DNA from 4 places in the Streptomyces sp. NPDC048462 genome. Region 3 is predicted to be linked to each of the others. Evidence: riboswitches for the same ligand, from Rfam matches in the RefSeq annotation. Region 3 holds a riboswitch; each other region holds the start of a gene.
The links. A riboswitch is a leader RNA that binds a small molecule or an ion and turns the genes downstream of it on or off. The one in region 3 is predicted to bind cobalamin.
Positions count from the first base shown of each region.

Region 1: linked by a shared signal. The riboswitch ahead of ACGFU6_RS09550 (ABC transporter substrate-binding protein) and the one ahead of ACGFU6_RS01845 (ABC transporter substrate-binding protein) in region 3 are both predicted to bind cobalamin.
Region 2: linked by a shared signal. The riboswitch ahead of ACGFU6_RS09530 ((2Fe-2S) ferredoxin domain-containing protein) and the one ahead of ACGFU6_RS01845 (ABC transporter substrate-binding protein) in region 3 are both predicted to bind cobalamin.
Region 4: linked by a shared signal. The riboswitch ahead of ACGFU6_RS36050 (cobalamin biosynthesis protein) and the one ahead of ACGFU6_RS01845 (ABC transporter substrate-binding protein) in region 3 are both predicted to bind cobalamin.

Region 1 is NZ_JBICXG010000004.1:234,389-241,649, reverse strand. Features, by position in the region: gene ACGFU6_RS09585 (alpha/beta fold hydrolase) at 1-64, opposite strand, end outside; gene ACGFU6_RS09580 (hypothetical protein) at 70-294, opposite strand; partial or broken gene ACGFU6_RS09575 (solute carrier family 23 protein) at 765-1,544, shown strand; gene ACGFU6_RS09570 (uracil-xanthine permease family protein) at 1,618-2,334, shown strand; gene ACGFU6_RS09565 (amidohydrolase family protein) at 2,331-3,647, shown strand; gene ACGFU6_RS09560 (isopenicillin N synthase family dioxygenase) at 3,861-4,847, shown strand; partial or broken gene ACGFU6_RS09555 (solute carrier family 23 protein) at 4,937-5,380, shown strand; cobalamin riboswitch at 5,531-5,673, shown strand; gene ACGFU6_RS09550 (ABC transporter substrate-binding protein) at 5,703-6,770, shown strand; gene ACGFU6_RS09545 (FecCD family ABC transporter permease) at 6,767-7,261, shown strand, end outside.
Region 2 is NZ_JBICXG010000004.1:226,414-233,674, reverse strand. Features, by position in the region: gene ACGFU6_RS09540 (ABC transporter ATP-binding protein) at 1-680, shown strand, start outside; gene ACGFU6_RS09535 ((2Fe-2S)-binding protein) at 846-1,541, opposite strand; gene ACGFU6_RS09530 ((2Fe-2S) ferredoxin domain-containing protein) at 1,538-1,930, opposite strand; cobalamin riboswitch at 1,992-2,114, opposite strand; gene ACGFU6_RS09525 (deoxynucleoside kinase) at 2,224-2,889, opposite strand; gene ACGFU6_RS09520 (alkyl/aryl-sulfatase) at 3,475-5,379, opposite strand; partial or broken gene ACGFU6_RS09515 (zinc-binding dehydrogenase) at 5,590-5,925, opposite strand; gene ACGFU6_RS09510 (IS1182 family transposase) at 5,961-7,261, opposite strand, start outside.
Region 3 is NZ_JBICXG010000001.1:447,099-454,359, reverse strand. Features, by position in the region: gene ACGFU6_RS01850 (FecCD family ABC transporter permease) at 1-607, opposite strand, end outside; gene ACGFU6_RS01845 (ABC transporter substrate-binding protein) at 604-1,671, opposite strand; cobalamin riboswitch at 1,707-1,895, opposite strand; gene ACGFU6_RS01840 (beta-ketoacyl-[acyl-carrier-protein] synthase family protein) at 1,967-3,190, opposite strand; gene ACGFU6_RS01835 (acyl carrier protein) at 3,187-3,447, opposite strand; gene ACGFU6_RS01830 (hypothetical protein) at 3,542-3,718, opposite strand; gene ACGFU6_RS01825 (acyl-CoA dehydrogenase) at 3,715-5,625, opposite strand; gene ACGFU6_RS01820 (beta-ketoacyl-[acyl-carrier-protein] synthase family protein) at 5,694-6,935, opposite strand; gene ACGFU6_RS01815 (type B 50S ribosomal protein L31) at 7,028-7,261, opposite strand, start outside.
Region 4 is NZ_JBICXG010000038.1:19,577-26,837, forward strand. Features, by position in the region: gene ACGFU6_RS36030 (cobyrinate a,c-diamide synthase) at 1-227, opposite strand, end outside; gene cobO (cob(I)yrinic acid a,c-diamide adenosyltransferase) at 221-820, opposite strand; gene ACGFU6_RS36040 (putative cobaltochelatase) at 820-2,859, opposite strand; gene ACGFU6_RS36045 (cobyric acid synthase) at 2,856-4,505, opposite strand; gene ACGFU6_RS36050 (cobalamin biosynthesis protein) at 4,502-5,515, opposite strand; cobalamin riboswitch at 5,660-5,793, opposite strand; gene ACGFU6_RS36055 (hypothetical protein) at 5,965-6,198, opposite strand; gene ACGFU6_RS36060 (anion permease) at 6,211-7,261, opposite strand, start outside.

The DNA.
Region 1 (7,261 bases), on a different contig from region 3:
GCACCACCACCGGTGCGCCTGCGCGGCCTGACACCCGCACCCGGTTCCTCCTACGCACGCTCATACGGCTCATCCTCGCAGAAGGGGCCGGCTGTAGAACAGCTGGATCATCTGCGGATCGACGCGACAGGCGCAGCCGACCTTGCCCAGGCACTTGAGCCGTTGGGGGCGGTCCTTGCGGGAGGCGACGGGCAGGATCCCTGCGCTTGCGCAGCGCAGGGCGTCGCGGTGCGGTTCGGAGCCGTAGGACCTTGTCACCGAGAGCGGGATCTTCGCTACCGGTCGTTGCGCCACTGAAGATCCTTCAGGCGGAAGACCGGCTCACACCGGCGCAATACCGCTATCTGACACATAAACCCATGCATTGCCGCACGAAGGGATTACCCAAAGAGCCCGAAAGCATAGGCCAGGCCGGCGAGAGAAAGGACTCCACCAATAAGGACGAATAGCAGACGATTCCAGGCCTGCATACCTTGCGATAGCGCCTGACTGCCTCCGGCAGATCGGCTGAGCCGCTTGGAAGATACGACAAAAAATCCCGCAAAGATGAATATGAAAAGTCCGACAACGATTCGCATCAGACGCTCCCAAGTATTCGACGTCGCCTCAGCTTTCCCTACGGCCGTGCGCATCGGTCAGCTAGTAGTAATTCTTCTCCCCGCGGGTCATGGAGTTCAGCGTGCCCCCGGTTCCACGGTTGAATCCTGTGTCGACTCCGGCAGTAGACGTGCCTGCCAGGGACGGGCGCTCTGGAGCCGCTCGTGATGTCGGGGATCACCTCGACGCCCACGGAGAGCGTGTCGCAGTCCACGATGGGTCTGAGCCGATGTGGAGCGGGGCGCCATCCGGCTCCGTGCCCGAATTCCCGGCGCAACGCGGGCGAAACACGGTGTCCCTATGGTCGCCCTCACACCGGCCATGGCTGCAACGGCCCGTGTGTGCGGGGCCACTGTCGTGCCCCGGCGCGAACCAGCCGTCTTCCGCCTAGCTTTCAGGGAGGAACGATGGCTGTCGCCGAGCACGCTGTCGCGCCCGCGCAAGGGCCTCACCCCGTGGACGTACGCCCGCCGCTGCGCCGCCTGGTGCCGCTGAGCCTGCAGCACCTGCTCGTCGCCTACGCGGGCATGGCGACCATGCCGCTACTCGTGGGCAGCGCGCTCCATCTGCCCGAGGACCGGATAAGGCTGCTGATCAGTGCCAACCTGCTGGTCAGCGGGCTCGCCACGCTGTTGCAGTCGCTCGGCGTCAAGTGGTTCGGGGCCAGGCTTCCCATCGTCATGGGGTCCACATTCACCGCGATCACGCCCGCCGTGCTGATCGGGAAGGAGCACGGGCTCGCGGCCGTGTTCGGGGCCACGATCGTGTCCGGCCTGGTGACGGTGGCCATCGCGCCGTGGTTCGGGCGATGGCTGCACCTGTTCCCGCCGCTGGTCACCGGGACCGTGATCGCCGTGATCGGGTTCTCGCTCGTGCCGTCCGCGGCAGGACTGATCAACGGCGGCGGCGGCAGCGGCCGCGGGCTCGGGCTCGCCGCCGTGACCGTGCTGCTCGTCGTGGTGGCGGAACTGCTCGCGCCGCCCGCGCTCGCCCGGTTCTCGGTACTCGGTACTCGCCGCGATGACCGCGGGGACCGTAATCGCCGTGCAGTTGGGCCTGTTCGACGGTACGGGCGTCGCGGACGCGCACGTGGTGACCGCTCCCGATCCGACCGCCTTCGGCGCGCCCACGTTCATCGTGCCGGCCGTCGCGGCGATGCTGGTCGTGCAACTGGTGAACATGGTCGAGTCGGTGGGTGACACGCTCGCCGTCGGGCAGATCGTGGAACGCGGCGACGACGCGCCCACCGTGGTAAGGGCGTTGCGTGCGGACGGCGCGGCGACGGTCGTGTCCGGGGCACTCGCCTCGTTCCCCATCGTGACGTTCGGGCAGTCCGTGGGGCTGCTCAGTGTCACACGGGTGCGAAGCCGTCATGTCGTGGCTCTTTCGGGAGCGTTGATGGTGGTGCTCGCCTTCGTCCCGGTGCTCGGCGCGGCCGTCGCCGCCGTGCCGGGACCGGTGCTCGGCGGGGTGTCGCTCGTCATGTTCGGCACGGTCGGCGCGGTGGGCCTGCGCGTCCTGGCCCGCGCCGATCTCACCGACTCGCGGAACCTGCTGACCGTCACCCTCGCCTTCGCGCTCGGCATGATCCCGGTCGGCGCCCCCGACTTCTACGCCCCTCTGCCGTCTTACGCGCGCCCGGTCCTGGACAGCGGTATCGCCGTCACCGGCATCGTCGCCTTCGCCCTGAACCTGCTGTTCCACCACACGCCCCGCCGGAAGGACCTCTCCCGATGACCCTCGACACGATCACGGACGTCACGGTCTTCAGCGGTGGCACCTGGCACGCGGGGATGGACGTGCACCTGGCCGACGGCCGCGTCCGAGCTCTCCTGCCTCACGGCGAACTTCCGCCGGGAGAGATCGTGTTGGACGGCGCCGGGGGGCATCTGACGCCCGGACTCGTGAACACCCATACCCATCTCTTCCAAGCGGGCCTGCGCGGCATCGGCGAAGGACTGCCGCTGCTCGCATGGCTCAGCGCGGTCGGCGAGGAAGCGGCGCTGCTGACGCCCGAGCGGGCGTACGCGACCGCGACGGCCGCCGCCGCGGAGGCGTTGCGCAGCGGCACCACCACGCTCGTCGAGCACATGTGGCCGCACCCGTCGCCCGACGTGCACGACGCCGTGCTGCGCGCGCTGCGCGCCAGCGGGGTGCGGGCCGTGCTGTGCCGAGGCGTCGCCGACCGCGGCGACCTCAGCCGCAAGTGGGGGTTCGACCCGCGCCTGATGCAGCCGCTGGAGGAGGCCCTCTCCCACACGGACGAGCTGATAGCGGCCGCGCACGGCAGCCGGGTCGAGGTCGCAGTGGCGGTGCCCAATCCGCGGTGCCTGACGCCGGACGGGATGAGGGCCGTGCGCGCCTACGCCGACGAGCGGGGCCTGCCCGTCTCGCTGCACCTCCTGGAGACGGCGACCGACGACGTGATGTGCCGTGAGCACGCGGGGGTCGGAGCCGTCGAATATCTGGAGCGGGCCGGCTTCCTGTGGGAGCGGCTGCTCGCGGTGCACTGTGTGGAGCTGGACGCTGCAGGTCGCGCGACGCTGGCGCGGCACGGGGTCGGTGTCTCGTACAACCCGCTCAGCAACATGCGCCTGGGCAGCGGGATCGCTCCCGTGCCCGACATGCTGGCGGCCGGACTGCGGGTCGGGCTCGGTGTCGACGGCGCGGCCAGCAACGACACCCAGGACATCCTGGAGGCGCTGCGCATCGGCGCGTATGTGCAGCGGGCCGCGCACCGCAAGGCCGATCTGTTCGGCTTCCCGGAGATGTTCGCGCTGGCCGCCAACGGCGCGAACCGGGTCCTCGGCCTGGAGGAGCGCCCGGACGGGGTACGGCCCGGGATGCAGGCGGACTTGGTGCTGCACCGCTTCGACCGGGATTACGCGTGCCTTCCCGTACGCGACCCGGGTGCCACCCTGCTGACCTGTGCGGGCAGCAGGACCGTGGCGGCCGTCATGGTCGGCGGGGAGGTCCTGGTGCGCGACGGGGAGCATGTCCGGCTGCCGTCGGCGGAGTTGGCGGCCCGGCTCGGCTTTACGGCCGCGTAACACCGTGAGCCGCGGCGGAAACACGCGCCGGGCAGGCTGAGCACATCGCGTGCGGGTCCCGGGTGACCGGGGCCCGCGCCAGCCCACGGCGCCGGGCCCGCGAAGGGGTCCGCCGCGGCCGTGCCCGCGGGCCTCTGAGAGCCGGCGGTGGGGATCGCAGGGGCGGTGACTGCATCCCGTACACCACGATCGCTTCGAGGAGCGACAGCCGCGATGACCAACACCGCTTACCACCTTGCCGAGCTGGACAAAGAGACCCGCATGGGCGGGGCCGGGACGGAGACCTCCGTCCGGGAGATCCGCCGCATCGACCTCACCGGCTTCGAGCACCGCAAGGCCGCGATCACCGAGGAGCTGTGGGCCGCCGCCACGGACATCGGCTTCTTCCAGCTCGTCAACCACGGCATCGAACAGCCCTCGGTGGACGCCGCGTTCGCCGACGCGGCACGCTTCTTCGCACTGCCGGAGGGGACCAAGGCCCGGCACGGACTGAAGAGGGGCCTCAACTCGGGCTGGGAGTCCATGACCCAGGTCCGCCCGTCGATCGGAACGCCCGACCAGAAGGAGTCCTACCAGCTGACCCGCCCGCACATGGACGGGCTGTGGCCCGACGACGTTCTGCCCGGGTTCCGCGAGCGCACCCTGGCCTTCGAGGCGCAGTGCCGCGACCTTGCCATGCGCGTGCTGTCCTGCTTCGCCGACAGGCTGGGGCTGCCCGACGGGTTCTTCGCCCGCGCCCACCGCCCGGCGAGCGACCAGTACCAGTCGACGCTGCGGATGCTGCACTACTTCGCGGTGCCCGAGGACGCCGAGATCCCCGCCGGTGTGTGGCGGGCGGGCGCGCACACGGACTTCGACTGCCTCACGCTGCTGTTCCAGCGGGACGGGCAGGGCGGGCTTCAGGTGTGCCCTGGCAGGGAGGCCGAAGCGCAGGAGTGGACGCCGGTCGAGCCGGCCGACGACGTGATCACCTGCAATATCGGTGACATGCTGATGCGGTGGAGCGACGACCGGCTGCCGTCGAACTTCCACCGGGTCAAGTCGCCGGGTCCGGGCGACGACAGGGCCGCCCGCCACAGCATCGCGTTCTTCGCACAGGCGGACCGTGACGTGGTGATCGAGGGGCCGGACGGCCGCTATCCGCCGATCACGGCTGCCGACTACATCCAGCAGCGCATCGCCGCCAACTTCAAGCGCTGAGAGAGGTGGGTGACGTGACGACGTCCCCAGGGAGCAGCCGGCCCGGGTCCGGGCGGCTTGCGGTACTCGGGCTGCAGCACGTGCTCGTGATGTACACGGGGTGTGTGACCGTACCGCTGGTGTTCGGCGCGGCGGCCGGCCTCGACGCCTCGACCATCGCCGTGCTCATCAACGCCGATCTGCTCGTCGCGGGCGTCGTCACGATGATCCAGGGAGCCGGGGTCGGCCGGATCCTCGGGGTACGGATGCCGGTGATGGCGGGGGCGGCGTTCACCGCGGTGACGCCGATGATCCTGATCGCCGGGGAGTACGGCATCCAGGCCGTGTACGGATCGATGCTGGCGGCGGGGGTGTTCGGGCTGCTGGTCGCCTACCCGTTCGCGAAGGCCGTGCGGTTCTTCCCGCCGCTGGTGAGCGGTGTGGTGATCACGGTGGTCGACCTCGCGCTGATCGGGGTGGGGGTGAGTCTTGTCGTCGGGAACGACCCGAGGGCGGCCGACTACGCGGCGCCCTCCCGTCTCGCGCTCGCAGCGTTCGTGGTGGTCGTGATCCTGCTCGTGGCCCGGTTCGGCCGGGGCTTCCTCGCCCAGACCGGGCCTCGTTCGCACCGGCGCACGGCGCTCGGCAGCTTGGCGAGGAGTACCAGTGACCCGGCGCCGACCCGGTTTCCTCGTCCATCCGGTCATTACGTACGATCACCAGGTCAAAGCCGCGGCAGGAATCAGGAAGCCGGTGCGAATCCGGCGCGGTCCCGCCACTGTGACCGCGCGTGTCCCACGGGACGTGCGCGGAAGTCAGGTCACTGACCTGCCGCGGGCCCGATCCGAGGAGCGCGGACTCCGCAGGAGGCTTCCCATGCACGACGGTCACAGCCGTCCCCTTTTCTCGCTCTCCCCCTCGCCCGCGGCGTTCGCAGCCCCACGCGGGCGCGGTCCCGCGCGCCTCGCCGCAGCCCTCACCGTGCTGTCGGCGATTGTGCTGACGGCCGGCTGCGGCTCGTCCGGGGCCACCGCCGGCTCCCCGGAGGCGAGCGCCTCGGCGGCGAAGGGCTTCCCCGTCACCATCGACAACTGCGGTGTCAGGACGACGTACACGAAGCCGCCGTCCCGTGCGGTGACCATCCACCAGCATCCGACCGAAGTGATGCTCTCGCTGGGGCTCAAGGACCGGATGGCCGGTACGTCGTACCCCGACTCGGCGATCCTGCCCGCGCTGCGCGAGGACTTCGCGTCGATCCCGCAGCTGTCGAAGGAGGCGCCGTCGTTCGAGAAGGTCCTCGACACCGATCCCGACTTCGTCTACGGCGGGTACGCCAGCGCATTCGCGGAGAAGGAGGGCCGCTCACGCGAGGCGCTCGGGGACGCGGGCATCGACACCTACCTCAACCGGGAGAACTGCGCCGGAAAGAAGGGGGTGACCATCGAGGACACGTACACCGAGATACGCACGATCGGCAAGATCTTCGGCGTCCCCGATCGCGCCGCCACCCTCGTCTCCGAGCTGCGCACCCGCGCCGGCAAGGCGAGCGAGGCCGTGAAGGACGCGCGTGACGTCTCCGTGTTCGTCTACGACAGCGGCGACAAGTCCGCCTTCACGGCCGGCGGCAAGGGCCTGGGCAACGAGCTGATCAGGCTGGCAGGCGGCAAGAACGTCTTCTCCGACCTGGACGACGTGTTCGGCGACGTCTCCTGGGAGCAGGTCGTCGACCGCAAGCCCGACGTCATCGCCATCTACGACTACGCGGGCACCGGCGTCGCGCAGAAGAAGAAGTTCCTGCTCTCCCAGCCCGCCCTCGCCGACGTGCCCGCGATCAGGAACAGGCGTTTCGTGGTGCTGCCGCTGACCGACACCCTCGTCGGTGTCCGCTCGGCGGACGCGGTGGGCGACCTGGCGCGCGGGCTGCACCCGGACAGCTTCAAGTGACCGCGTCCACCGCGGACGCCGGGAACACCGCCTTGGTGAAGCCGCGCCGCCGGGCCGCGTTCGCGCTCACCCTGGCCGGGCTCACGGTGCTACTGGCCGCCTGCTCGACCGCAGGACTCGCTTTCGGCTCGGTGCACGTGCCGCCCGGCCAGGTGTGGGGCATCGTCACCCATGCGCTCGGCGCCGACTGGACGGAACCCACCTGGACCCGGGCGCGGGAGACGATCGTCCTCGACGTGCGCGGGCCCCGCGTCCTGCTCGGCGCGGTCACCGGCGCGGGTCTCGCCGTCGTCGGTACGGCGTTGCAGGCGCTGGTGCGCAATCCGCTCGCCGAGCCGTACCTCCTCGGGGTGTCCTCCGGCGCCTCGCTCGGCGCGGTCTCGGTGATCGTGTTCGGGGTGAGCCTCTTCGGGACGGTGTCCCTGTCGGCGGCCGCGTTCGCCGGGGCACTGGGCGCGCTCGTGCTCGTCTACGCCGCCGCCCGCACCGGC
Region 2 (7,261 bases), on a different contig from region 3:
GCAGCGGCAAGTCCAGCCTGCTGCGCGCCGTCTACCGCATACTGCGGCCGGCAGCCGGAACGGTCCGCGTCGACGGCGAAGACACCTGGTCACTGCCACCGCGCCGGCTGGCGCGCACCCTGGCCGCAGTGGTGCAGGACACTCCGTCCGGCCTCGATCTGAGCGTGCGTGAAGTCGTCGCGATGGGCCGCACCCCGCACAAGCGACTGCTGTCGGGCGACACGACCGAGGACGCCGCGCTGATCGAGGCCGCACTCGTCTCGGTCGACGCCGTCCCCCTGGCCGGCCGCGCCTTCGACCGGCTCTCCGGCGGCGAGCGCCAACGGGTGCTGATCGCCCGCGCGCTGGCTCAGGAGCCGTCGCTGCTCGTCCTGGACGAACCGACCAACCACCTCGACATCCGGCACCAGTTGGAGATCCTGGCCGTGCTGCGCCGGCTGCCCGCGACGGTCCTCGTCGCCCTGCACGACCTCAACCTGGCCGCGTACTACTGCGATCGCCTGTTCGTTCTGTGCGACGGCGGTGTCGTCGCGTCCGGTGCTCCGCACGAGGTGCTCACTCCGCGCCTGCTCGCGGAGGTCTACGAGGTGACCGCCGAGGTCGCGGTGCATCCTCGCACGGGCCGTCCCCAGGTGACGTTCCTGCCGGCGGACGTGCCTGTGCCCGACGCGAACCGGTGACCGGGCGTCCTGGGTCAACTGGACGCCGGTGCCGGGGTACGAGCCGCGGCGCCGGATCCGGGACGCCGGGCCCACCGCGACACCGGCTGCCCGCGTCGCGGTGAGCGGATCCCGGGCACGTTCGGCAGCGGGCGGAGCGGGCCCCTGTGGCCTGCTCCGCTCCGGTCACCGGGCCAGGCAGCAGTCACCGCACTTCGCACCGTTCAAGGCCCGGTAGTACAGACAGCAGCTCCGCCGCCGGAACGTCAGCTCGGGGCCGGTGACCTCGCCCGTACCCAACAGCCGCCCCGTCTGAAGGAGTTCCCTGGTCAGCCCGGTGAGCGGTGCCCGCAGGTCGGGCCGGGACCTGAGCAGCTGCGCCGCCGAACCGACCAGCGCGGAAGCCGAGTTACCCGCGAGCAGGCGGGGAGCCACCTTGACGGGCAGGCCCCGCTCCACACCCTCCAGAACACCGTCCGCCTGAGCGCGGACGGCATCGGCGAGCGACGACGCCGGCTGCGGAGCACGGCTGCCCCGAGGCTCGGCCAGCCGGAGCGCCGCACTGTCACCGGCCCATTCCACGGTGGTCGTCTCCGGCACGATCCCGTGCAACAGCGCGCAGGCGAGAACCGGTGACCACAGGCGGGCCGCGAGCCCGAGATGGGCGATGGAGACTCCGACGCGGGCCTCGGCGGTGGCGTAGCGTTCATTGACCGTCCTGGCCCGCGCGCCGAACCCTTCCCGTGTGAGCCCTCCTGCACCGGACCCGGGCCCCCGGGCCGTGTCCAGGACGAAGAATCCGCCCATCCGCGCCACGTCGCGCAGCGCCACGACGACCTCGTGCGCCGGTACCGCGTCCGCCGCGCGCCCACCGCTGGTCATGAGGTCGCCGTCCTCACGCGGCGCGGCGGGTCGATCAGATAGAGGTCGAGGATGCCGGGACGGTCCGCGACACCCGGCCCGCCGGCCCGCACCCAATCCACTATGTCCTCGGTGGCATTGGGGTCGTTGACCAGGCCGAGCCAGACCGGCCGGGCTCCTGCCGCCCGCCCGACGGCAGAAGGCTGTACGACGATGACGTTGGCCTGCTCACAGAGGTCCAGGCAGTCGGAGGTCCGCACCGGGGCGATCTCCCGCAACCGCGCGGTCTGCGCGGGGTGATCGCCCCGCACCTTGACCGTGCCGCAGCAGCAGTCGCGGCACACCACCACCCGGCAGGGGACCGTCCGGTCCGACGTCGGCGCGTTCTCGTCGACTGGCCGCTCAGGCATGCCGCATCCTCCCTCTTGCCGGGGAGTTCCGCCCCGGGGTCCTTCGAGGAGGCGACAGCGTGAGTCTCCTGGCTCTCGGGTCCGTGCTCGTCCCGGCCTTCCCGCCCTCGCGGGGCAGTGGCGCATCGGGATCCGCTCGCCGATCACAGTGGCGGTACCGCACCGGATTCCCACCGGTTTCCTCGGGCCGCCGTCGCCCATGTCCGCAGCCCATCATGTCACCCGCCCCACGGTGGCAGGAGCCCGGCCGGACGGCGTACCGGGACACCTCCGTGCCCGGCCACCGGGCGGCATCAGGGGCGCCGTGACCTCGCCAGCGCCAGGGCGTCAGTGACTTCCCGGACCACGCGCTCCGCGTCCTCGGGGCTGTTGACCACGTCGGTGTCGTTCATGTCGACCACGACGACGTCACTGGCGCGGTAGTGCTCGCGCACCCAGTCGTCGTACCCCGACCACAGCGTCCGGTAGTACCCGACGAGACTCCGGTCCTGTTCGAAATCGCGTCCCCGCAGCCCGATGCGGTGCAGTACCGTCTCGAAGTCCGCCCGGAGATACACCATGAGATCGGGTGCTTTGCGGTAGGGCAGGCCGTCGATCTCGCGCATCATCTCCGCGAGCAGCCCCTCGTACACCCGCATCTCAAGGGAACTGATCCTGCCGAGGTCGTGGTTGACCTTGGCGAAGTACCAGTCCTCGTAGATGGAGCGGTCGAGCACGTTGTCGTCCTGCTTGTACGCGTCTTTGATCGCGGCGAAACGCGTCTGCAGGAAGTAGAGCTGGAGGAGGAAGGGGTACCGCCTCGCCTCTATCTCTTCGGGGCCGGCCGTGTAGAAGAGCGGCAGAATCGGATTGTCCTCCACGCTCTCGTAGAAGACCCTGCTCCCCAGCTCCTTGGCGATCAGTTCGGCGACACTCGTCTTTCCGATCCCGATCATGCCGCCGACGCAGATCACTGCCATACCTCGAATCTTTCTCGGAGTTGCCCATGCCGGAGGGCTGCACAGGATCCAGGGCGTGATGCAGACCCCGTCGATGCTCGCTGCCCCGACGGGGGACGACTTGCCCGAAGAGGCTCCTGTCGCCCATCAGAACGAGCGTCGCGAGCGTCATTTCAGCGTCAGGTATCGCCCGCAACGCACACCCTATGCGCCGGAGCGAAACCTCAGGTCAGTCGTCCTTCTTCACCGGCTCCATGATCGCCGCGCACTCCACGTGATGCGTCATCGCGAAACAGATGCGGGCCGCCGGGCTGCTGGCCCGGCACCGCAGGCGACGGCTCGCAGCCTGACCACCACACCCATGGTGCCCGTCAAAGCGGAACAAGCCCAGTTCAGGGCGGCGCATCCACACCTTGGCCTGTCAGAGGCTCCTCTTGGGGATGGGGCAGTGGACGCCTTCGACGATGTCGACGGCTGAGCGGAACGTCGTGGCGGGGAGTGACTTCACACAGGCGAGGCCGGAGCCGGCCTCAACGTTGGCCGTCAGGTACGCGGCTGAGAGCCGCGAGCCGGTCGCGCCGGCCGCCGGGCGTGAGCACGCCTCATTCAGGGCGTCACGATGTCGAAGTTGGGGTCGAACGTGTCGATGAGCTCGGCCAGCGCCGGCAGAACGGTGCCGTCGCCGTCGAGGCGGATTTTCCCGGACTCGGCGAGCGTGGCCGCGCTCGCCGGGTTCAGCAGAACACTCACCAGGGCCGCCTTGGTTCCCGTGACGGTGAGCTGCGTGTCGGGGGACGCGCCGCGGCGGGCGTTGAGGACGCCGCGCGCGACCCACATCGTCCATGTCTCGTCGCTGTCCTTGAAGGAGAAGTCGATGCGCAGGTCGGCCTCTGCGGCTTTGTCGCCGATCAGGTGGACGGCGGCGTAGTCGAAGAGGATGTCGATGGGCATGGCGAAGATCGTGTCGGGGCTGGCCGTGGCGAATGTGGCGGGCTGGACACCCTCGCGCAGTTCCCTGGCCGCGGTGAGGAAGATGCCGCGCCACTGCGGTCCCTCGGCCTGGTAGCCCATCTGCTCGTACGCGTCGGCCTGGAGGTCGCGGGCCGCCCGGTTGTCCGGCTGCGCGAAGACGAGAGTGTGCAGGATCTGGGCCGCCCAGCGGTAGTCGCCCGCGTCGAGGGCCCGCTGCCCCTCGGCCATGACCTGGTCCGCGCCGATCAGGTCGACGAAGCGGCGGGCCGACTCGGTCGGCGGGTGGGGGTGGAGGGAGACGGGGTCGCCGTCCCACATGCCGAGTTCCTTGGTGAACACCGCGCGGACGTCGTGGTGCAGCGTGCCGTGGTAGCCGCGGTTGAACCACTTGCGGCCCAGCTCCGCCGGCAGCTCGATGACTTCGGCTGCCTCCAGGGGCGTGTATCCCTTGTTCGCGAGGCGCAGCGCCTGGTCGTGGATGTACTTGTAGGTGTCGCGCTGTGACGCCAGGAAGGAGGTCACCGCTTCGTTCTCCCACACCGGCCAGGTGTGCGGGCCGTAATGCACCTGTGCCTCGTCGCCCCAGCGCTCCAGCGTCTCGTCGAGGTAGCGGGCGAAGTTGCGGGCGTCACGGGTGCGGGCACCGCGCAGGGTCTGGATGTTGTGGAGCGAGTGGTTGGCGTTCTCGGCGCAGGTGAGGGCGGCCAGCTGCGGGATCCAGATGTGCATCTCCTCCGGGGCCTCGGTGTCCGGGGCGTAGAGGAACTCGAATTCGAGGCCGCCCAGGTCGCGTTTGGCGCCGGTCTCGGTGATCGGGTCCGTGGGCGAGATGTACGAGACCGTCACCCCCGGCACGGTCGTGATGCCGATGCCGCAGGTCACGCAGCCGGTGGCGGAGTAGTCGAGCAGGCTGTCGAAGGCGTACGACGCCCGGCGGGACATCGCGTTGCCCGCGATCACGTTCTCGCCGATAGCGTGCTTGTCGAAGGAGGCAATGGTGCCCGGGGCGATGATCGGCACCTTGCCGGACGCGACGTCCTTTGCGCTGACGACACCCTTGACTCCGCCGTAGTGGTCGATGTGGGTGTGCGTGTAAATGACGGCGGCCACCGGCTTGTCGCTGACGTGCTCGCGGATCATGGCCATGCCCTGCGTGGCCGCCTCGACCGAAGCCATGCAGTCGACGATCACCAGTCCGGTGTCGCCCTCGACGACGGTGAGGTTCGCGATGTCGTTGTTGCGCACCTGGTAGATGCCGTCGACGACCTTGTACAGGCCACCCTTGCGGATGAGCTGCGACTGGCGCCACAGACTCGGGTTCACCGTGTCGGGGGCCGGGGCGTCGTCGGCGATGTAGTCGAACCGGCTCGCGTCGAAGATGACGCGGCCGTCGGCCGCGTACAATCTGTCGGGGAACGGGGCGATGAACCCGCGGTCGTTGTCGGCGAAGTCCTGCCGGTCGTCCATGGCGTAGCGGGCGGCGGCTGCACGGTTGGCTCTTGCGGTTGCGGGCGTCGCGTCCTTGGGCGTGCGGGCCATGACAGCTCCTCGTGCCCGCGGCGGCCGGGGCCCGCCCGTTCAGGGCGCCGGAGTGCAGTGGGCCAGTTCGTCGGCTGACAGCCACGCTCCCCGTGGGCGCTGTGGGCCGCGAGGCGGGTCAGCTGTTCGAGTGAACGGCGCGGGTCCTGCGGGCAAGGGCCGTGCGGTGCGCCGCGGTCGCGTCCGGCCGCCCGGCCCCCTGCGGCGACGTCACCCGGCGATGTCGATGACGGTGCGCAGCGCCTCACCGGTGTGCATCTGCCGGATCGCCTCGTTGATGTCCGTGAGCGGGACATGGTGCGTGATCATGGAGTCGAGGTCGATGCGGCCCGCGCGCCACAGGTCGATGATCGTCGCGTAGGTGCGCCGGATGTCGTCGCCCCCGTAGAACGAGGGCAGGATCGCCTTCTCGCTCATGACCAGCTCCGCCATGCTGATGTCGGGCAGGTCGGTGCGGGATCCGGCGCCGACCAGGCAGACCGTGCCGCCGAGGCGGGTCGCGTCGTACGCGGCGCGCAGGGTGGCGGATTTCCCGACGGCCTCGAAGCTTGACTCTGTCGGGGATCTTGGAGCTGTCGAGGTCAGGTGCCCAGGGTTCGCCAGGATTTCGGTCGGGGTAGCTCGCGCTGGTCGAGGTAGTTCTGGAAGGCAGTCGGTCGGCGGGGTGCGGATGCGTCCTCGGCCGGTGGCAGTCTGCTGAGGCGCTCGATGTTGACGGCGATGGCGGTCAGGACGTGCTGGATGTGGGCCTTTCCCTGCCCTCGGTAGCGACAGCGCCGCATGCCGTGGCCGTGGGCAAACTCGTTGACCGTGCCCTCCACTCCGGAGCGGACCGCATAGCGAGCCTTCCACTCGGACGTCTGCTGCTCGGTACGGACGCGAAGTTGCAGGTCGCGGAGCTCTCGCGGGGGAAAGCCCACAGTGCGGGCGCTGTCGGCGGTGCTCGTGCACCGAGCACGGGCCGGGCAGGGCCGGCACTGACTCTTGGTGACCCTGGCCACGATCAGCGGGGCCGCGGTGGGCGAGGAGGTCGGATAGGGGCCGTGCCAGCCCGCGCTGACCTGCCCCTGAGGGCAGGTGACCTGCTCACGGTCGTAGTCGATGTGGAAGTCGTCCCGGGCGAAGCCCTCGCCTCGGCGGTGCTGGCGGGTGGGGTTGCCCGGCAGTGGTCCGGTGACGGTGACCTGGTGTTCACGGGCGGCTTGTTCCAGGTGGGGCAGGGAGGTGTAGCCGCTGTCGACGAGGTGCTCGGCGGGCAGCAGGCCGCGACGGGCCAGGCGCGTGTGGATGCCGGGCAGGACCTTGCTGTCGTGTGTGGTGGCCGCGGTGGTGGCCACGTCCGTGATCACGTTGGGGCCGGGGGCACAGGTCTCGGTCAGGTGAGCGGAGAACCCCTTCCAGCTGATGATGTGTCCATGGCGTGCATAGCGGGCCGAGGTGTCGTAGGGCGAGACGACCGCCCGGGACGAGGGCGGCAGCCCGGGCCCGCCTTCCGTCTCGGCGGTGCGACAGCGCAGGTGTCCTGCGGCGTCATGGTGGTAGTTCTGCACGATGATCTGGCGCAGGGCCTGGACGCGAGGGCCGGACGTGCGGTCCGCTCCGTGCTGGTAGAGGTGTTCCAGGAGCCGGACGGCATCGTTTCCGGTGGCAAGGATCCTGGTCTTGGGCTTAGTGGGGTTCTTGCCCAGGCGGACTGGCCGCCCGTAGCGGCGTCCCCAGTCCTCGTCGACCAGTTCGTCCAGCAGGTGAGGGGCTGTGCCGGCGACTTCTTCGAGTGCGGCGCGGACCGCCTCGGTGATCAGCTCCAGGCGGGTCAGGTCGCGCACCGCGGCCAGGACGTGGGTGGAGTCGGTGCGCTGCGTGGTGCGCTCGCGTACCAGTC
Region 3 (7,261 bases):
CGTCGGCGGCGGTCATCACGACGAAGGAGGTGAGCGCGGAGAACAGCTGCATGGCCGCGACTCCCGACAGGACCACCCGGTCGGTGCTGCCGCCGAGGGTGTGGCTCAGCAGCAGGACCAGCGCGAAGGAGCAGAGCGCCCCGATGAACGCACCGGCCGACAGGGACACCGCTCCCCCGCCGACTCCGAGGACGACGACCACGACCGCACCGGTCGACGCCCCGGAGGAGACGCCGAGGACGAACGGGTCCGCGAGCGGGTTGCGCAGCAGCGACTGCATGACGGTGCCGCAGACCGCGAGTCCGGCGCCGCAGACGGCGGCGAGCAGGGTCCTCGGCATGCGCAGGTTCCAGATGATGCCGTCCCGGATCGGGCTGAGCGGCGAATCCCCGAGCCCCAGGTGGGCCGCCACCGTGTCCCGGACGTCTCCGACGGAGATCCGGGCGGGGCCGATGGTGACGGCCACGGCGACGGACAGGACCAGGAGCAGCAGGCCGCCGGCCCACAGGAGTCCCCCGCCGATGCCCCGGACACCGCGACGCCCGCGTTCACCGGCGGCGGGGAGCTCGTGTCCGCTCGCCCGCGCGGCCCGTTCGGTGTCCGTCACCCCGCGAGCCCGAAGGTGCGCAGCCCGGCGGCGACCCGCTCCACGCCCTCGACCGTCCGGATCGACGGGTTCATGGCCTGCCCGCTGAGCAGCACGTAGCGCTTGTGCCGTACGGCGTCCATGTTCTTCGTGGCCGGATTGGACTCCAGGAACGCGATCTTCCGCGAGGCGCTCTCGGCGGTCTGCGACTTGCGGGTCAGATCACCGATGACCAGCACGTCGGGGTTGCGGTCGGCGACCGTCTCCCAGTTGATCTGCGGCCATTCCTCATGGGTGTCGTCGAAGACGTTCTTCGCGCCCAGCTCCCGGGTGATGACGCCGGGCGCCCCGCAACAGCCCGCCAGGTACGGGGACTCGGAGTTGGCGAACCAGTACATCAGGGTGGCGCCGGAGGCGTTGATGCCGTCGGTCGCCTTCCGTACCCGGGCGGTCAGCTCCGCGACGAGCTTCTCGCCTCGCTCCGGGACACCGAACACCTTGGCCATGTCGCGTACTTCGCGGTAGACGCTGTCCATGGTCAGTGCTCCGGTCCTGACCCCGTCGCCGTCCTTGCTGTTGTCCTTGGCGGTGCAGTCGGCGGGCGAGACGTAGGTGGGGACGCCCAGCTTCTCGAACTGTTCCCGGGGGGCGACGCCGCCCTTGGCGAGCGTCGACTCGAAGGACGCGCTGACGAAGTCGGGCTCCTGGTCGAGGACCTTCTCGGACGAGGGACGGTTCTCGGAGATCCGGGGGATGCCGGCGTTGGCCTTCTCCAGGCCCTTCATCACCGGGTCGGTCCAGGTGGCGGTGGCGGCCAGCCGGCCGGCGAGGCCGAGCGAGAGCAGGATCTCGGTGGACCCCTGGTCGACCGGGACGGCGCGGCGCGGGGCCGCTCGCACGGTGACGGTGTGCCCGCAGTTCTTCAGGGTCACCGGATAGCCGTCGGCCCCGGTGGGCCTGTCGGCGGAGCTGTCGCCGCCTGTGCCGCAGGCGGTCAGCAGGAGTGCTGCGGCCGTGAGCAGGGCGGCGGAGCGGGCATGGCCGGCTATGAGCGGCACGAAGTACCTCGGCGTCTCTGGGCCCATGCGCGGGGCCCGCTGTACGGAGTTCCGCGAACCGGTGCCGGACCGCGGGCGCCAGCAGGTCTTCGGACTCGGGTTCGTACGGTCGGGACGCCTTCCCGGGGACCCGTGGGTCTCCCAGTGGCTGTTGGCCCCGCCCGTCCCCCTCACCGCTGCGCGTCAGTTCCGGATTCACACCGGATTCCCTGACCCCTACGTGGAGTTCGACTGGCCCAGGCACGCTACCACGGGGTCCGCGCAGCTCAGCGACGGTACGGCGGGCGGACCGGGCCTGCCCGGCCCGGTCCGCCCCGCGTCCTCAGGGCCGCAGGAGTGCGACCACGGCGTTGTGTCCGCCGAATCCGAAGGAGTGGCTGAGAGCCCGCCGCACGGGCAGCGCCCGTGGCCGCTTGGTCACGCAGTCGATGTCGAACCCGGGCGCGGGCGCGTCCAGGTTGGCGACGGGCGGGACGATTCCGCGCTGGAGCGTCAGGATCGTCAGCCCCGCCTCGATCGCTCCGGCCGCGCCCATGCAGTGGCCGAGCACGCCCTTGGGCGCGGTGACGGGCGGCCGGTGCGGGAAGACCCGGCCGATCAGGGCGGCTTCGGCCGCGTCGTTGCGCGGGGTCGCCGTGCCGTGCGCGTTGATGTGCTCGACGTCCCCGGCCTGCCAGCCCGCGTCGCGCAGCGCGGCCTCGACGGCCGCCTGGGCGATCCGCCCGTCGGGGTGCGGGCTGGTGGGGTGGTGCGCGTCGGTGGTGGCGCCGGTGCCCGCGAGCAACGCGCGTGGCTCGGCGCCCCGGGCCTCGGCGTCGGCCGCGCGCTCCAGCACCATGACGGCGGCGCCCTCCCCCATGACGAGCCCGGCCCGGTCGGCCGCGAAGGGCCGGCTGAGCCGGGACAGGTCCCGGTCCGCGAGGGCGGCCGCGCCGGATCTGGCGAATCCGGTCATGGCGATCGGGAAGAGGGTCGATTCGGTGGCTCCCGCGATGGCCAGGTCGCACTGTCCGGTGACGAGCAGGTCCCGGGCCACGGACAGCGCGGTGATCCCGGACGAGCAGGCGGTACAGGGCGCCAGGCTGGGGCCCGTCGCGCTCATCTCGATCGCGATCTCCGCCGCGGGCATGTTCGGGATGGTGAGCAGGATCCCGGACGGCGAGGTCGCCTCGGGCCCGCGCCGCTCCAGCACCAGGGCCTGATCGGTCAGACCGGCGGATCCGCCGCTGCTGGTGCCGACGACGACCGCGACCCGGCTGCCGTCCCAGCCGCCCGGGTCGAGTCCCGCGTCGGAGACCGCCTCCCGCGCGGCCAGTACCGCGAACTTGGTGTACCTGCCCATGCGGAAGGCGGTACGCCGGCCGATCGCGGCGTCCAGGTCGATGCCCTCGACCGTGCAGGCGAAGTCGATCGCGCATCCTGCGAGCTCGGGAACGATGCGGGCCGGGCTGACGCCGGCGCACACCCCGTCCCAGGTGGACTCGGTGTCGTTGCCGACCGGGGTGATCATTCCCAGACCGGTGACAGCGATGGCCGGCATCTTCATCGGGCCGCACTCACCGGCGCCTCGTCGCCGGCCGCCGCGCGGAGGAACTCCGTGAGCCCGGCGAGGCTGGTGTCCCGGTGCAGCGTGCCCGGATCCAGCTCGACGCCGACGGCCTCCCTGATGACGACGGCGAACTCGGCGACTGCCAGGGAGTCCATGTCCAGGCTGTCCATCGTGGATTCGGGGAGAATCTCGGCCACAGGCACCCTGAAGGTACGGCTGAGTACCTCGGTGATCGTGGGGTGAATCGCGCTCATGGTCTTCCTCTCCATCATGCCCGTCCGGCGGGGGTGTCCCGGGCGGTTCCTCTCACCACCCCGACGCCGAAGTAACTGAGCAGCGTTCCTCCAGTTACGCCTTGCGGCGAACCGATTCGCCTGCGGGTGTCGCCGCCCCCGTGCACCAGCGCGAGAGCACGGCCGCGGTACCCCAGAAGGCCAGCAGTACGGCACCGACGCCGAGGCCCTGGACCACGTCGGCCGCGCGCCGAACGCCCTGCGGTACCGCCAGCTCCGCCGAGCCGCTCATCGCCCGGCTCCGGCGGGTGCCGGGGACCCGCCCGTGTGCCAGGACGCCCCCGGGTCGTCGTACGCCTCGGCGTAGCGGGCTCCGGCGATGGGCCAGTCGGCGAGCACCTCCTCCGGCAGCGCGAACGAGTCGGCGAGCTCGGGCAGGTGGTTCGCCACCGCGGCGACGAGTCGCTCGGTGCGCTCCGTCAGGTCCTCGACCTGGCCGGCCGTGAGGTGGCCGGCGACGAGCAGGTCCCCGCTGTGGTGCTGGACCAGGCGCAGCGCGAACAGCCGGGCCAGCTCGCTCAGCCGCTCGCGGGCAAACCCCTCGGGCAGGCCGTCGACCGCGTCCGCGTACGCCTCGGCCGCCTGCCGGCAGGCATGCGCCTCGACTCCGCGCAGCGCGGGCCCGGACCCCTCGTTCCACCGCCTCAGCGGACCCCCGTGCGGGGCCCGTGCCATGCGGGCGCGGGAACGGGCGAACTGGATCCGCTCCACGTGGGCCAGGAGCCGGCCGAGGAAGCGGAGATCGTCCAGGTCGCCGGTCTGCGGGCCCTCGAGCGCCGCGCCCCAGGCCTCCGGTGCGTCAGGCATCGCGGAGATGACCATCTCGGACGCGGCCTTGGCGTGGATGGCCATGTTGTCGCCCTCGGCGGTGATGGCACCCTCCACCCCGGTGACGAGTTCGCTCATCCCGTTGTTCTCCAGCAGCCCCTGGGCGCCGCACCGTTCCCGGCACTCGACGATCACGGACCGGGCCTGCCAGGTGATCCAGCCCTTGGCGATGTCGACCAGCCGCCCGGCCGCCTCGCGCTCCGGATCCGGCCCGTGTGCCGCCGCCTCCCAGCGGTCCAGGGCCCGCCGGTGCAGCAGGCTCATCGCGAAGACGGTGGCCATGGCCCCGGCGAGCGGGCCGTGGTGGCTGCGGTGGGCGATCACCGGCAGCGGCGGCAGCGCCCGGCCGGCGGAGACGTACCGGTGGCCGGAGTAGCGGACCGCGATGGCGAGGGTGGCGCGGGCGGAGCCGATCGCGCTCGCGCTCATGCAGATGCGGCCCGTGGTGACGCGGCCGATGGAGGCGAGGAACCGGCGTCTGCGCCCGGCGGTGCCGCTGCGGAACACCCCGTCGTCGTCGACCCGTCCCTGCCGGCCGCCGAGCAGCGCCTCGCGCTCCACGAACACCTGGTCGAAGGAGGTCAGGCAGTGGTCGACGGGGCTGCCCATCCGGGCCGGAAGCCGGCGGATCCGCACCCCGGGCAGGGCCTGCGAGGAGTCGGTGAGGGGCACCAGCAGCAGGAAGACCCCGTGGTCGGTGCCCCCGACGAGGAGCCGGGCGGCGACCAGTCCGCTCTTGGGGCCGCCGGCCGGGCTGGTGTTGGGCATGAACTTCTGCGCGCCCAGGTGCGGGGTGTGCAGCACGAATCCGTCCCGGGCGCGGTCGTAGGTGGCCGTGGTCTCGACCGCGGCGGCGTCGTTGCCGTGCGCCACCTCCGTACAGAGAAACGTTCCGATGCGCCGCATCGCGAGGAAGTCCGAGAGATCGCGGGACCGGTCGGCGTCGTGGTCCAGCAGGCTGCCGAGGAAGAGGTTGTAGTGGATCCCCGCGACGGTGGCGAGCGAGGTGTCCACCGGGGCGAGCCATTCGTGCAGCGCGGCCAGGGCGCGCGGGTCGGCGGCCAGCCTGGCGCCGCTGTCCAGCGTGCTGTTGAGGGTGCGCAGCCGTGCGTGGGCGAGGGCGAGCCGTTCGTCGGGGGTGGGGCCGGGCGCGGGCACGGCGGGCCGGCGGAACGCGTCGGTGGCGATGAGCCGCTGCCAGAAGCCGTGCTCCCGGCGGGCGTCGGGGCCCAGAAGCACCGAGGTGAGCCGGTCCGTCGTCCGCTCCGGGCCGGCTGCGGTCACCACGGGGCTGTCGATCGTTGTGGTCATACGAATGGAACGATCAAGAATCGGCCAGGACACCCGAATTCAGGCAATCGCGGCCCTTTCCTTCCTGTTCAGCGGGGTGCCGGGGCCCGCTGGAAGGCGAGGGCCACGTTGTGGCCGCCGAATCCGAAGGAGTGGCTGAGCGCCCGCTCGACGCGCTGCCTGCGGGGTTGCTTGGTCACGCAGTCGAGTCCGGAGTCCGCCGGCGGGGCGTCGAGGTTGGCGATCGGCGGGACGAGGCCGTGTTCCAGGGTCAGTACGGTGGCCACCGCCTCGATCGCACCGCCCGCCGCGAGGGTGTGCCCGATGACGCCCTTGGGTGCGGTCACCGAGGGCCGGTGCGGGAAGACCCGGGCGATCAGCGCGCCCTCCATGGCGTCGTTGAGCGGGGTGGAGGTGCCGTGCGCGTTGATGTGGTCCACCTCGCCGGCGGTCCAGCCCGCCCGTTCCAGTGCCCCCTCGACCGCGCGCTGAGCGCCCCCGCCGTGCGGGTCGGGTGCGGTGGGGTGGTGGGCGTCCGTGGCCGCTCCGGCACCGGCCAGCACCGCGCGCGCCCGCCCGCCGCGGGCCCGTACGTCCGCGGCCCGTTCCAGTACGAGCACGGCCGCGCCCTCGCCCAGGACGAAGCCGTCACGGTCCTCGGCGAACGGCCTCGACGCGCCCGCCGGGTCACCGGTGCGCACCGAGAGCGCCCCCATCCCCGCGAACGCGGTCACCACCAGCGGAGTCACCACGGACTCCGCGCCGCCCGCCACCACCACATCGCACTGACCGCTCGTCAGCAGGTCGCGGGCGAGGGCGATCGCGGTCGCGCCCGACGCGCAGGCGGTGGCCGGTGCCAGACTCGGTCCGTGGGCGCGCAGGTCGATGGCGACCTCCCCGGCCGCCGCGTTCGGCATCATCATCGGGACCAGGAGCGGGGAGACCGCGAGCGGCCCGTCGGCATCCAGCCTGCGGACGTTGTCGACGAGTACGGAGACACCGCCCACGCCGACGCCCAGTACGACGCCCACCCGGCCGCCGTCCCAGCGGTCCGGGCGCAGCCCCGCGTCCGCCACGGCACGGCGGGCCGCGACGAGGGCCATCTTCACGAACCGCGCCATCCGGAACACGGCGCGTCCGCCCACCGCCTCGTCCAGATCGGGCCCGGCGGCCCGGCAGGCGAAGTCGACCGGCAGACCGGCCAGTTCCGCACAGCGCCGGGCCGCACCGGTGCCGGCGCACAGCCCCGCCCAGAAGGTGTGCTCGTCGGCGCCCACCGGGGTCACCAGACCCAGGCCCGTCACCACGGTCGCCGCCCCGTCCCGCACCATGCCGCGGCTCTCCCCTCGTCCCTCGTCGTTCACGCCCCCGCAGGCCGAACGGCCGAGCCCCCGCCGAGGATGCGCCCACTGGGCCGAACGGGTCAGGAGGCGTCCGCGCCGCCGTCCTCGCCGTACCTGCGCTCGAACTTGGCGACCTGCCCCTCCGAGTCGACCACCCGGGCCTTCCCGGTGAAGAACGGGTGGCTCTCGGCTGAGATCTCGACGTCGATGACGGGGTAGCTGTTCCCGTCGTCCCAGCCGATGGTCTGCTCGCTGGAGGCGGTGGACCGGGTCAGGAAGGCGTAGCCCGCCGAACGGTCACGGAAGACGACGGG
Region 4 (7,261 bases), on a different contig from region 3:
AACAGCGGGGCGATCAGCTCCGGCCCGCACATGTACGCGTCGAGATTGCGCCCCGGCCGCCCCGTGGCAAGGGTGTGGTAGCCCGGGTCGATGTAGTCGGGCCCCACCTTGTGCCCGGACACGGCGAGTCCGCGCCCGGCGAAGGCGGCCATCAGACCCGTCGCGACGGTGGTCTTGCCGCTGCCGGACGACGGCGCGGCTATGACCAGGCGCGGAATCGTCACCACTCGATGCCCCTCTGGCCCTTCTGCCCGGCGTCCATCGGGTGCTTGACCTTCGACATGTCGGTCACCAGGTCCGCCGCGTCCAGCAGCGCGGCGGGCGCGTTGCGCCCGGTGATCACGACGTGCTGCGAGCCGGGCCGGTCGCGCAGCACCTGGACCACCTCGTCGGTGTCGACCCAGCCCCAGTGCATCGGGTAGGCGAACTCGTCGAGCACGTACAGCCGGTGCGTCTCGGCGGCGAGGTCACGCTTGACCTGCTCCCAGCCCTCACGGGCCGCCGCCTCGTTGTCCAGCTGCTGGTCGCGCTGGACCCAGGACCAGCCCTCGCCCATCTTGTGCCAGACGACGGGCCCGCCCTCGCCGCTCGCGCCGAGCACCTTCAGCGCGTTCTCCTCGCCGACCTTCCACTTCGCGGACTTCACGAACTGGAAGACGCCGACCGGCCACCCCTGATTCCAGGCGCGCAGCGCCAGCCCGAAGGCCGCCGTCGACTTCCCCTTGCCGACGCCGGTGTGCACCATCAACAGCGGCCGGTTGCGGCGCTGCCGGGTGGTGAGTCCGTCGTCCGGCACACTTACCGGCTGTCCCTGCGGCACTATGCGGCCCTCCTGTTGTCGCCCTGAACGTCCTTGACCAGCCCGGCGATCGAGTCGGCCCGCAGCTCGTCGAGCGTGACGGCGGTGCCGCCCAGCTCAGCCGCGAGATCCGCCGCGAGGCCGAGCCGCACCGGCCCCGCCTCGCAGTCCACGACCACGGACGCGATGCCCTCCGCCTCGTGCAGCCGGGCCGCCCGCGCGGCCAGCGCCACCGGCTCCGGCCCGCCGGTCGCGCGCCCGTCGGTCACCACGACCAGCAGCGGCCGCCGCGACGGATCGCGCAGCCGCTCCACCCGCAGTACGTCATGGGCCTTCAGCAGCCCGGCGGCCACCGGCGTGCGGCCACCGGTGGGCAGCGTCTCCAGCCGCGCGGCGGCCGCGTCCACCGAGGAGGTCGGCGGCAGCACCACGGCCGCCTCCTTGCCCCGGAAGGTGATCAGCCCGACCTTGTCCCGCCGCTGGTAGGCGTCCATCAGCAGGGAGAGGACCGCGCCCTTCACCGCCGTCATGCGCTGCCGGGCCGCCATCGACCCCGACGCGTCCACGACGAACAGCACGAGGTTGCCCTCGCGCCCCTCCCGGGTGGCCTGCCGCAGATCGTCCCGCCGCACCACCAGGCCCGGCCCGGACCGGCCCCGCGCCCGCTGGTGCGGGGCGGCGGCCTGCACGGTGGCGGCCAGGTGCAGCTTGGTGAGCGCGCCCTGCGGACGCCGTGCGCCGGTGGTACGCCCGTGCTCGGTACGCGCCCGGGAGCGCCGCCCCGCCGCGCCCTCGCCCAGGCCGGGCACGCTCAGCATCTTCGTCCGGAACGGCTCGCCGGCCCGCACGGGCTGCTGCTCGCCGCCCCCGACGGGCTGCCCCTGCCCCGGCTCCCGCTCCTTGCCCTGCTCGGGCACGGACTGCTCGGGCCCCGGCCCCTCGGGCGTGTCGTCGGCGCCGTCTTCCGGCTGCGGCGGTGTGTCGGGCCCGTCGCCCTGCGGGGGCGGGCCGCCGCCACCGGGGCCGTCCGGGTCCGGATCCTCGTCCTCGCCGCGGTTCTGCTCCAGCGTGTCGTCGAGCTTGTCCTCGTCGAGCCCCGGCGCGTCGAACGGATTGCGCCGGCGCCGGTGGGGGAGCGCGAGCAGGGCGGCCTGCCGTACGTCCTCGGCCTGGACGTCGGTGCGCCCCGCCCAGGCGGCCAGTGCCGTGGCGGTCCTGGCCATCACGATGTCGGCCCGCATCCCGTCGACCTCGAAGGCCGCGCAGGTGGCCGCGATCTGCCGCAACGCCCCGTCACCGAGCCGCACTTGCGGCAGCAGTGCCCGCGCGGCCGTGATCCGGTCCCGCAGTGCGCCCTCCTCCTCGGCCCACCGGGCGGCGAAGGCGGCGGGGTCGTCGTCGTAGGCGAGCCGCCGGCGCACCACCTCGACCCGCAGATCGGTCTCGCGCGAGGCGGCGACCTCGACGGTCAGCCCGAACCGGTCCAGGAGCTGGGGCCTGAGCTCGCCCTCCTCCGGGTTCATCGTCCCGACGAGCAGGAAGCGCGCGGCATGCCGTACGGAGACGCCTTCGCGCTCCACGTACGAGGCGCCCATGGCGGCCGCGTCCAGCAGCAGGTCGACCAGGTGGTCGTGGAGGAGGTTGACCTCGTCCACGTACAGGATGCCGCGGTGGGCGTCCGCGAGGAGCCCCGGCTCGAAGGCCTTCACGCCCTCGGCCAGCGCCCGTTCGATGTCCAGGGCCCCGACGAGCCGGTCCTCGGACGCGCCGACGGGCAGCTCGACCGTCCGCGCCGCCCGTGACGCGCCGGGCGCCGGCTCGTGCGGGCCGTCGGGACACGCCGGGTCGGGCGATGCGGGGTCGCAGGAGAACCGGCACCCCGGGACGACGGACACCTCCGGCATCAGCGCGGCCAGCGCGCGCACGGCGGTGGACTTGGCGGTGCCCTTCTCGCCCCGCACCAGCACCCCGCCGACGGCCGGCGAGACGGCGTTGAGCAGCAGGCCGAGCCGGAGATCGTCCTGCCCGACGATGGCGGTGAAGGGGTACGGCGTACTCACAGGGCCTCCTTGGTGGCGGCGGTTTCCAGCGGTTCCGACGGGCGTTCGGGCCCCGGTGGCGGCTGCGGGGCGGGGACCGGTGTGCGGGGTCCCCGCACGGCCGGGCTCCCGGGGAGCGGGGGCGCTCCCGGCGGGATGAAGGGGAGTCCGGCGGGAGCGCCCGACTCGATGAGCCGCCACAGCGCGTCGGTGTCGGCGTGTTCCTCGATGAGGTCACCGAGGCGGTCGAGCTGCTCCTCGCGCAGTGCGGCGAAACAGGTGCCGGGGGCGGGGACGAAGCGGCGCCCCGCGGCCCGCGCGACCTCGGCCAGGAAGCGGCGGCGGAACGCGTCGCTCTCCAGCGAGCCGTGCCAGTGGGTGCCCCACACCGCGCCGGACCGGCAGCCGTCCAGGCGCCGCCCCCGTGCGTCGGTGAGGAACGGCTCGCCGCCGCGCACGTCCGCGACGCCGTGGTGGATCTCGTACCCCTCGACGGGGGCGCCGAGCGCCTCGCCGACCGGCCGGGCGAGGGTCTTCTCGCGGTCGAACCGCACGCGTACGGGGAGCAGGCCGAGCGCGTCGACCTGTCCGGCGCGCGACTCCACCTCGTCCTCGATGTGTTCGCCGAGGATCTGGTAGCCGCCGCAGATGCCGAGGACCGGGCGGCCCTCGGCGGCGCGCCGCAGCAGCGCGTCGGCAAGGCCGCGCTCGCGCAGCCAGGCCAGCGCCTTCACCGTGCCCCGGGTGCCGGGCACGATGACGAGATCGGCGTCGGACAGCTCCTCGGGACGGTCCACGAACCGCACCACGACGCCGGGTTCGGCGGCCAGCGCGTCGACGTCGGTGAAGTTCGACATCAGGGGCACCGCGCACACGGCGACGCGCAGGACGTCCTCGCCGTGCGGGGGCGCGACGACGGACTCGCGCACGGTGCCGCGCAGCGAGACCCGCAGCCCGTCCTCCTCGTCGATGCCGAGGCCGTGGGCGAACGGCAGCACTCCGTACGTGGGCCGCCCGGTGAGACCGAACAGCATGTCCAGGCCCGGCTCCAGCAGTGACACGTCACCGCGGAACTTGTTGACCAGGTAGCCGGCGATCAGTTCCTGGTCCTCGGCGGCGAGCAGCGCCGTCGTACCGAAGAACGAGGCGAAGACCCCGCCGCGGTCGATGTCCCCGACGACCACCACCGGGAAGCGGGCCGCCCGTGCGATGCCCATGTTCACGATGTCGGTGCGCCGGAGGTTGATCTCCGCCGGACTGCCCGCCCCCTCGCAGATCACCGCGTCATACGTGGACCGGAGCTGCTCCAGGCAGTCCACGACGGTGGACAGCAACTGCTCCTGCCTGCCGCCGTGGTAGCCGCGGGCGCTCATCTCACCGACCGCGCGCCCCATCAGGACGACCTGGCTGGAGCGGTCGCCGCCGGGCTTGAGCAGCACCGGGTTCATCAGCGCGGTCGGCTCCACCCGGGCGGCCTGGGCCTGCATGGCCTGGGCCCGGCCGATCTCGGCGCCCTCGCGGGTGACGAAGGAGTTGAGTGACATGTTCTGCGCCTTGAACGGCGCGACCTTCACCCCCTGGCGCACCAGCCAGCGGCAGATGCCCGCCGTGACGACGCTCTTGCCCGCGTCCGATGTGGTCCCGGCGACCAGCAGTCCGCCGCTCATGTCGGTCTCCGTCCTGAGGTGCGCGCACCCGGGGCAGGTGTGCCCGGACCGCGCGTCGAGGTGATCCGCCGTGCCGCGGCGCCCGCGCCCAGCCGGGCCGCCACGCTCACACCGAGGGCCAGCACGCCGATCCGGCGCGAGAGCCGTACGGCGCGTTCGATGTCCTTCGTCCCCACCGCCCGGCCGGCGGCGCCGTTGAGTACGGGGCGGTGCTCGACCCGGCCGCCGTAGGCGAGGGTGCCGCCGAGCCGTACGCCCAGCGCGCCCGCGAACGAGGCTTCCACCGGGCCCGCGTTGGGGCTCGGGTGCCGGTGGGCGTCCGTACGCCAGGCCCGCAGCGCACCCCGGGGCCGTCCCCCGGCGGCGACCGCGAGCAGCGCGGTCAGCCGGGCGCCGGGCCAGCCCACGAGGTCGTCGAGGCGGGCCGAGGCCCAGCCGTAACGCAGATGGCGGGGCGACCTGTGCCCGACCATCGCGTCCAGGGTGTTGGCGGCCCGGAAGCCGACGAGCCCGGGGACCCCGCCCAGCGCGCCCCACACCAGTGCGCCGACCACGGCGTCGGAGGTGTTCTCGGCGACGGACTCCACCACGGCACGGGCGATCTGCGGTCCGTCCAGGGACTGCGGGTCACGGCCGCACAGGCGGGGCAGCCGCTCGCGGGCCAGTTCGAGGTCGCCGGCGGCCAGCGCGCCGCCGATGGACCGGGCCTCGCGCCCGAGCGACGTACCGCCGACGACGGACCAGGTGGCGGCGGCGGTCAGGGCCACGGACGCGGCGGGACGGCGGCGCAGCGCACGGGCGGCCAGTGCCGCGCCTCCGGCGGTGCCTCCGGCGCAGACCAGGGTGTGCAGCGCGCCCCACCCGCGGTGGTCGCGCCACAGGCGGCGTTCGATGCCTGCCGCGGCCCGCCCGAAGGCGGCGACCGGATGTCCCCGGCGGGGGTCACCGAGCAGCAGATCACCGATCAGACCGGCCGTGGCGCCGTACGCGAAGATGCGATCGGCACGCACGGTTCAGCCGGCCGTCGCGCCTCGGACGCCCTTGGTGCGGGCAGCTGGCGGCGGGGGAGACAGGGATACGGACGCACGGCGGCCGGGCATGGCGATATGTCCTCACTCAGGGTCCGCGCCCTGGTTCGACGTGATCGGCGACCAGAGTCTCCTGGCTCCCGGATCCGCAGTACCCCCGGTCTTCCAGCCCACTTGGCGTGGACCGTGACTTCCGGTGGTGGGGGACTGCTCCCCGGTGACAGTGGCGGGACCGCGCCGGATTCGCACCGGCTTCCTCTGCTGTCGCCGTAATGGCTCCGGCAGTCCACCACGCTCCGCGAACGCCAGTCAACCTACCGTTGACCTGCGGCGGCGCAGTGTGCTGAGACCCACATCGGGCCGGCCGCACGCGAGGTGCGGCCGGCCCGATACGGCGGATGGTTCAGGTGCGGTGGGTCGGGGACTGCGGCTCAGGCGACGATCATGTAGATGCCGTAGGCCACCGCCGCCGCGCACAGCCCGAAGCAGGCGTACGCGCCCGCGCGGGCGAGCATCAGGGACCCGCCGGCCTGACCGCCCGGTGCGGCCGCCTCGGCCTGCCGGGAGAGGCCGACGATGCCCAGGGTGAAGAGGCCCACCAGCGCGACGGTGGCGACGAGAGAGACGCCGAAGACGGTGCCGAGGGCTGCCCAGTCGATGTTCATGGAGGATCTTCCTTACACCGTGGCAGGTCGTGCCGGGTCGGCGGCTACGGGCCCGGCCGGGGCCGGGATGGTGGTCTTGAGGTCATGCTGGGCCTGGGCCGCGGTGGGCGGCGGGCTGACGGCCGCGATGGCGGTGGTGACGACCCCGGCGGGTTCGGCGTTCCCGCCGGCCGTTGCGCCGTTCTGGCCGCCGGGCCCGACGTCGTCCTGGCCGACCGGCTTGCGGCGGGACAGGACCCAGATCGCTCCGGAGCCCGCGACCAGCAGCAGGGCGACGAGCACGACGCCCCAGGTGCCCTGCTTGGTGAGGAACTCCGCCCCCGCGCCGACCAGACCCGCGGCGGGCAGCGTCAGACCCCAGGCGACGAACATCCGGGTGGCGGTGGACCAGCGGACCACACCGCCCCGGCGGCCGAGGCCGGCGCCCATCACCGCACCCGAGCAGGACTGGGTGGTGGAGAGGGAGAAGCCGAGGTGCGAGGAGGCCAGGATGACCGTGGCCGCACTGGTCTGGGCGGCGAAGCCCTGCGGCGGCTTGAGCTCGGTGAGGCCGCTGCCCATGGTGCGGATGATGCGCCAGCCGCCCAGGTAGGTGCCGAGCGCGATGGCCAGACCGGCGCTGACGATGACCCAGACCGGCGGGTTCGCACCGGGGGAGAGCACCCCGCCGGTGACCAGGGCCAGCGTGATGATGCCCATGGTCTTCTGCGCGTCATTGGTGCCGTGGGCGAGCGAGACCAGCCCGGCGGAGGCGATCTGCCCGGCCCGGTAGCCCTTGGCGGTCGCCTTCTCCTGGGCGTCGTTACGGATCTTCCCGCCGATCCGGTAGGTCAGCCTGGTGGCCAGCAGTGCGGCCAGACCGGCGACGAACGGGGCGGCGACCGCGGGGAGCAGCACCTTGGTGACGACGGTGCCGCCGTCGACCGAGGACCAGCCCGCGGACATCACCGCGGCGCCGATCAGACCGCCGAAGAGGGCGTGCGAGGAGCTGGACGGCAGCCCGACCAGCCAGGTCAGCAGATTCCACAGGATGGCGCCGACGAGCGCCGCGAAGATGACCTCG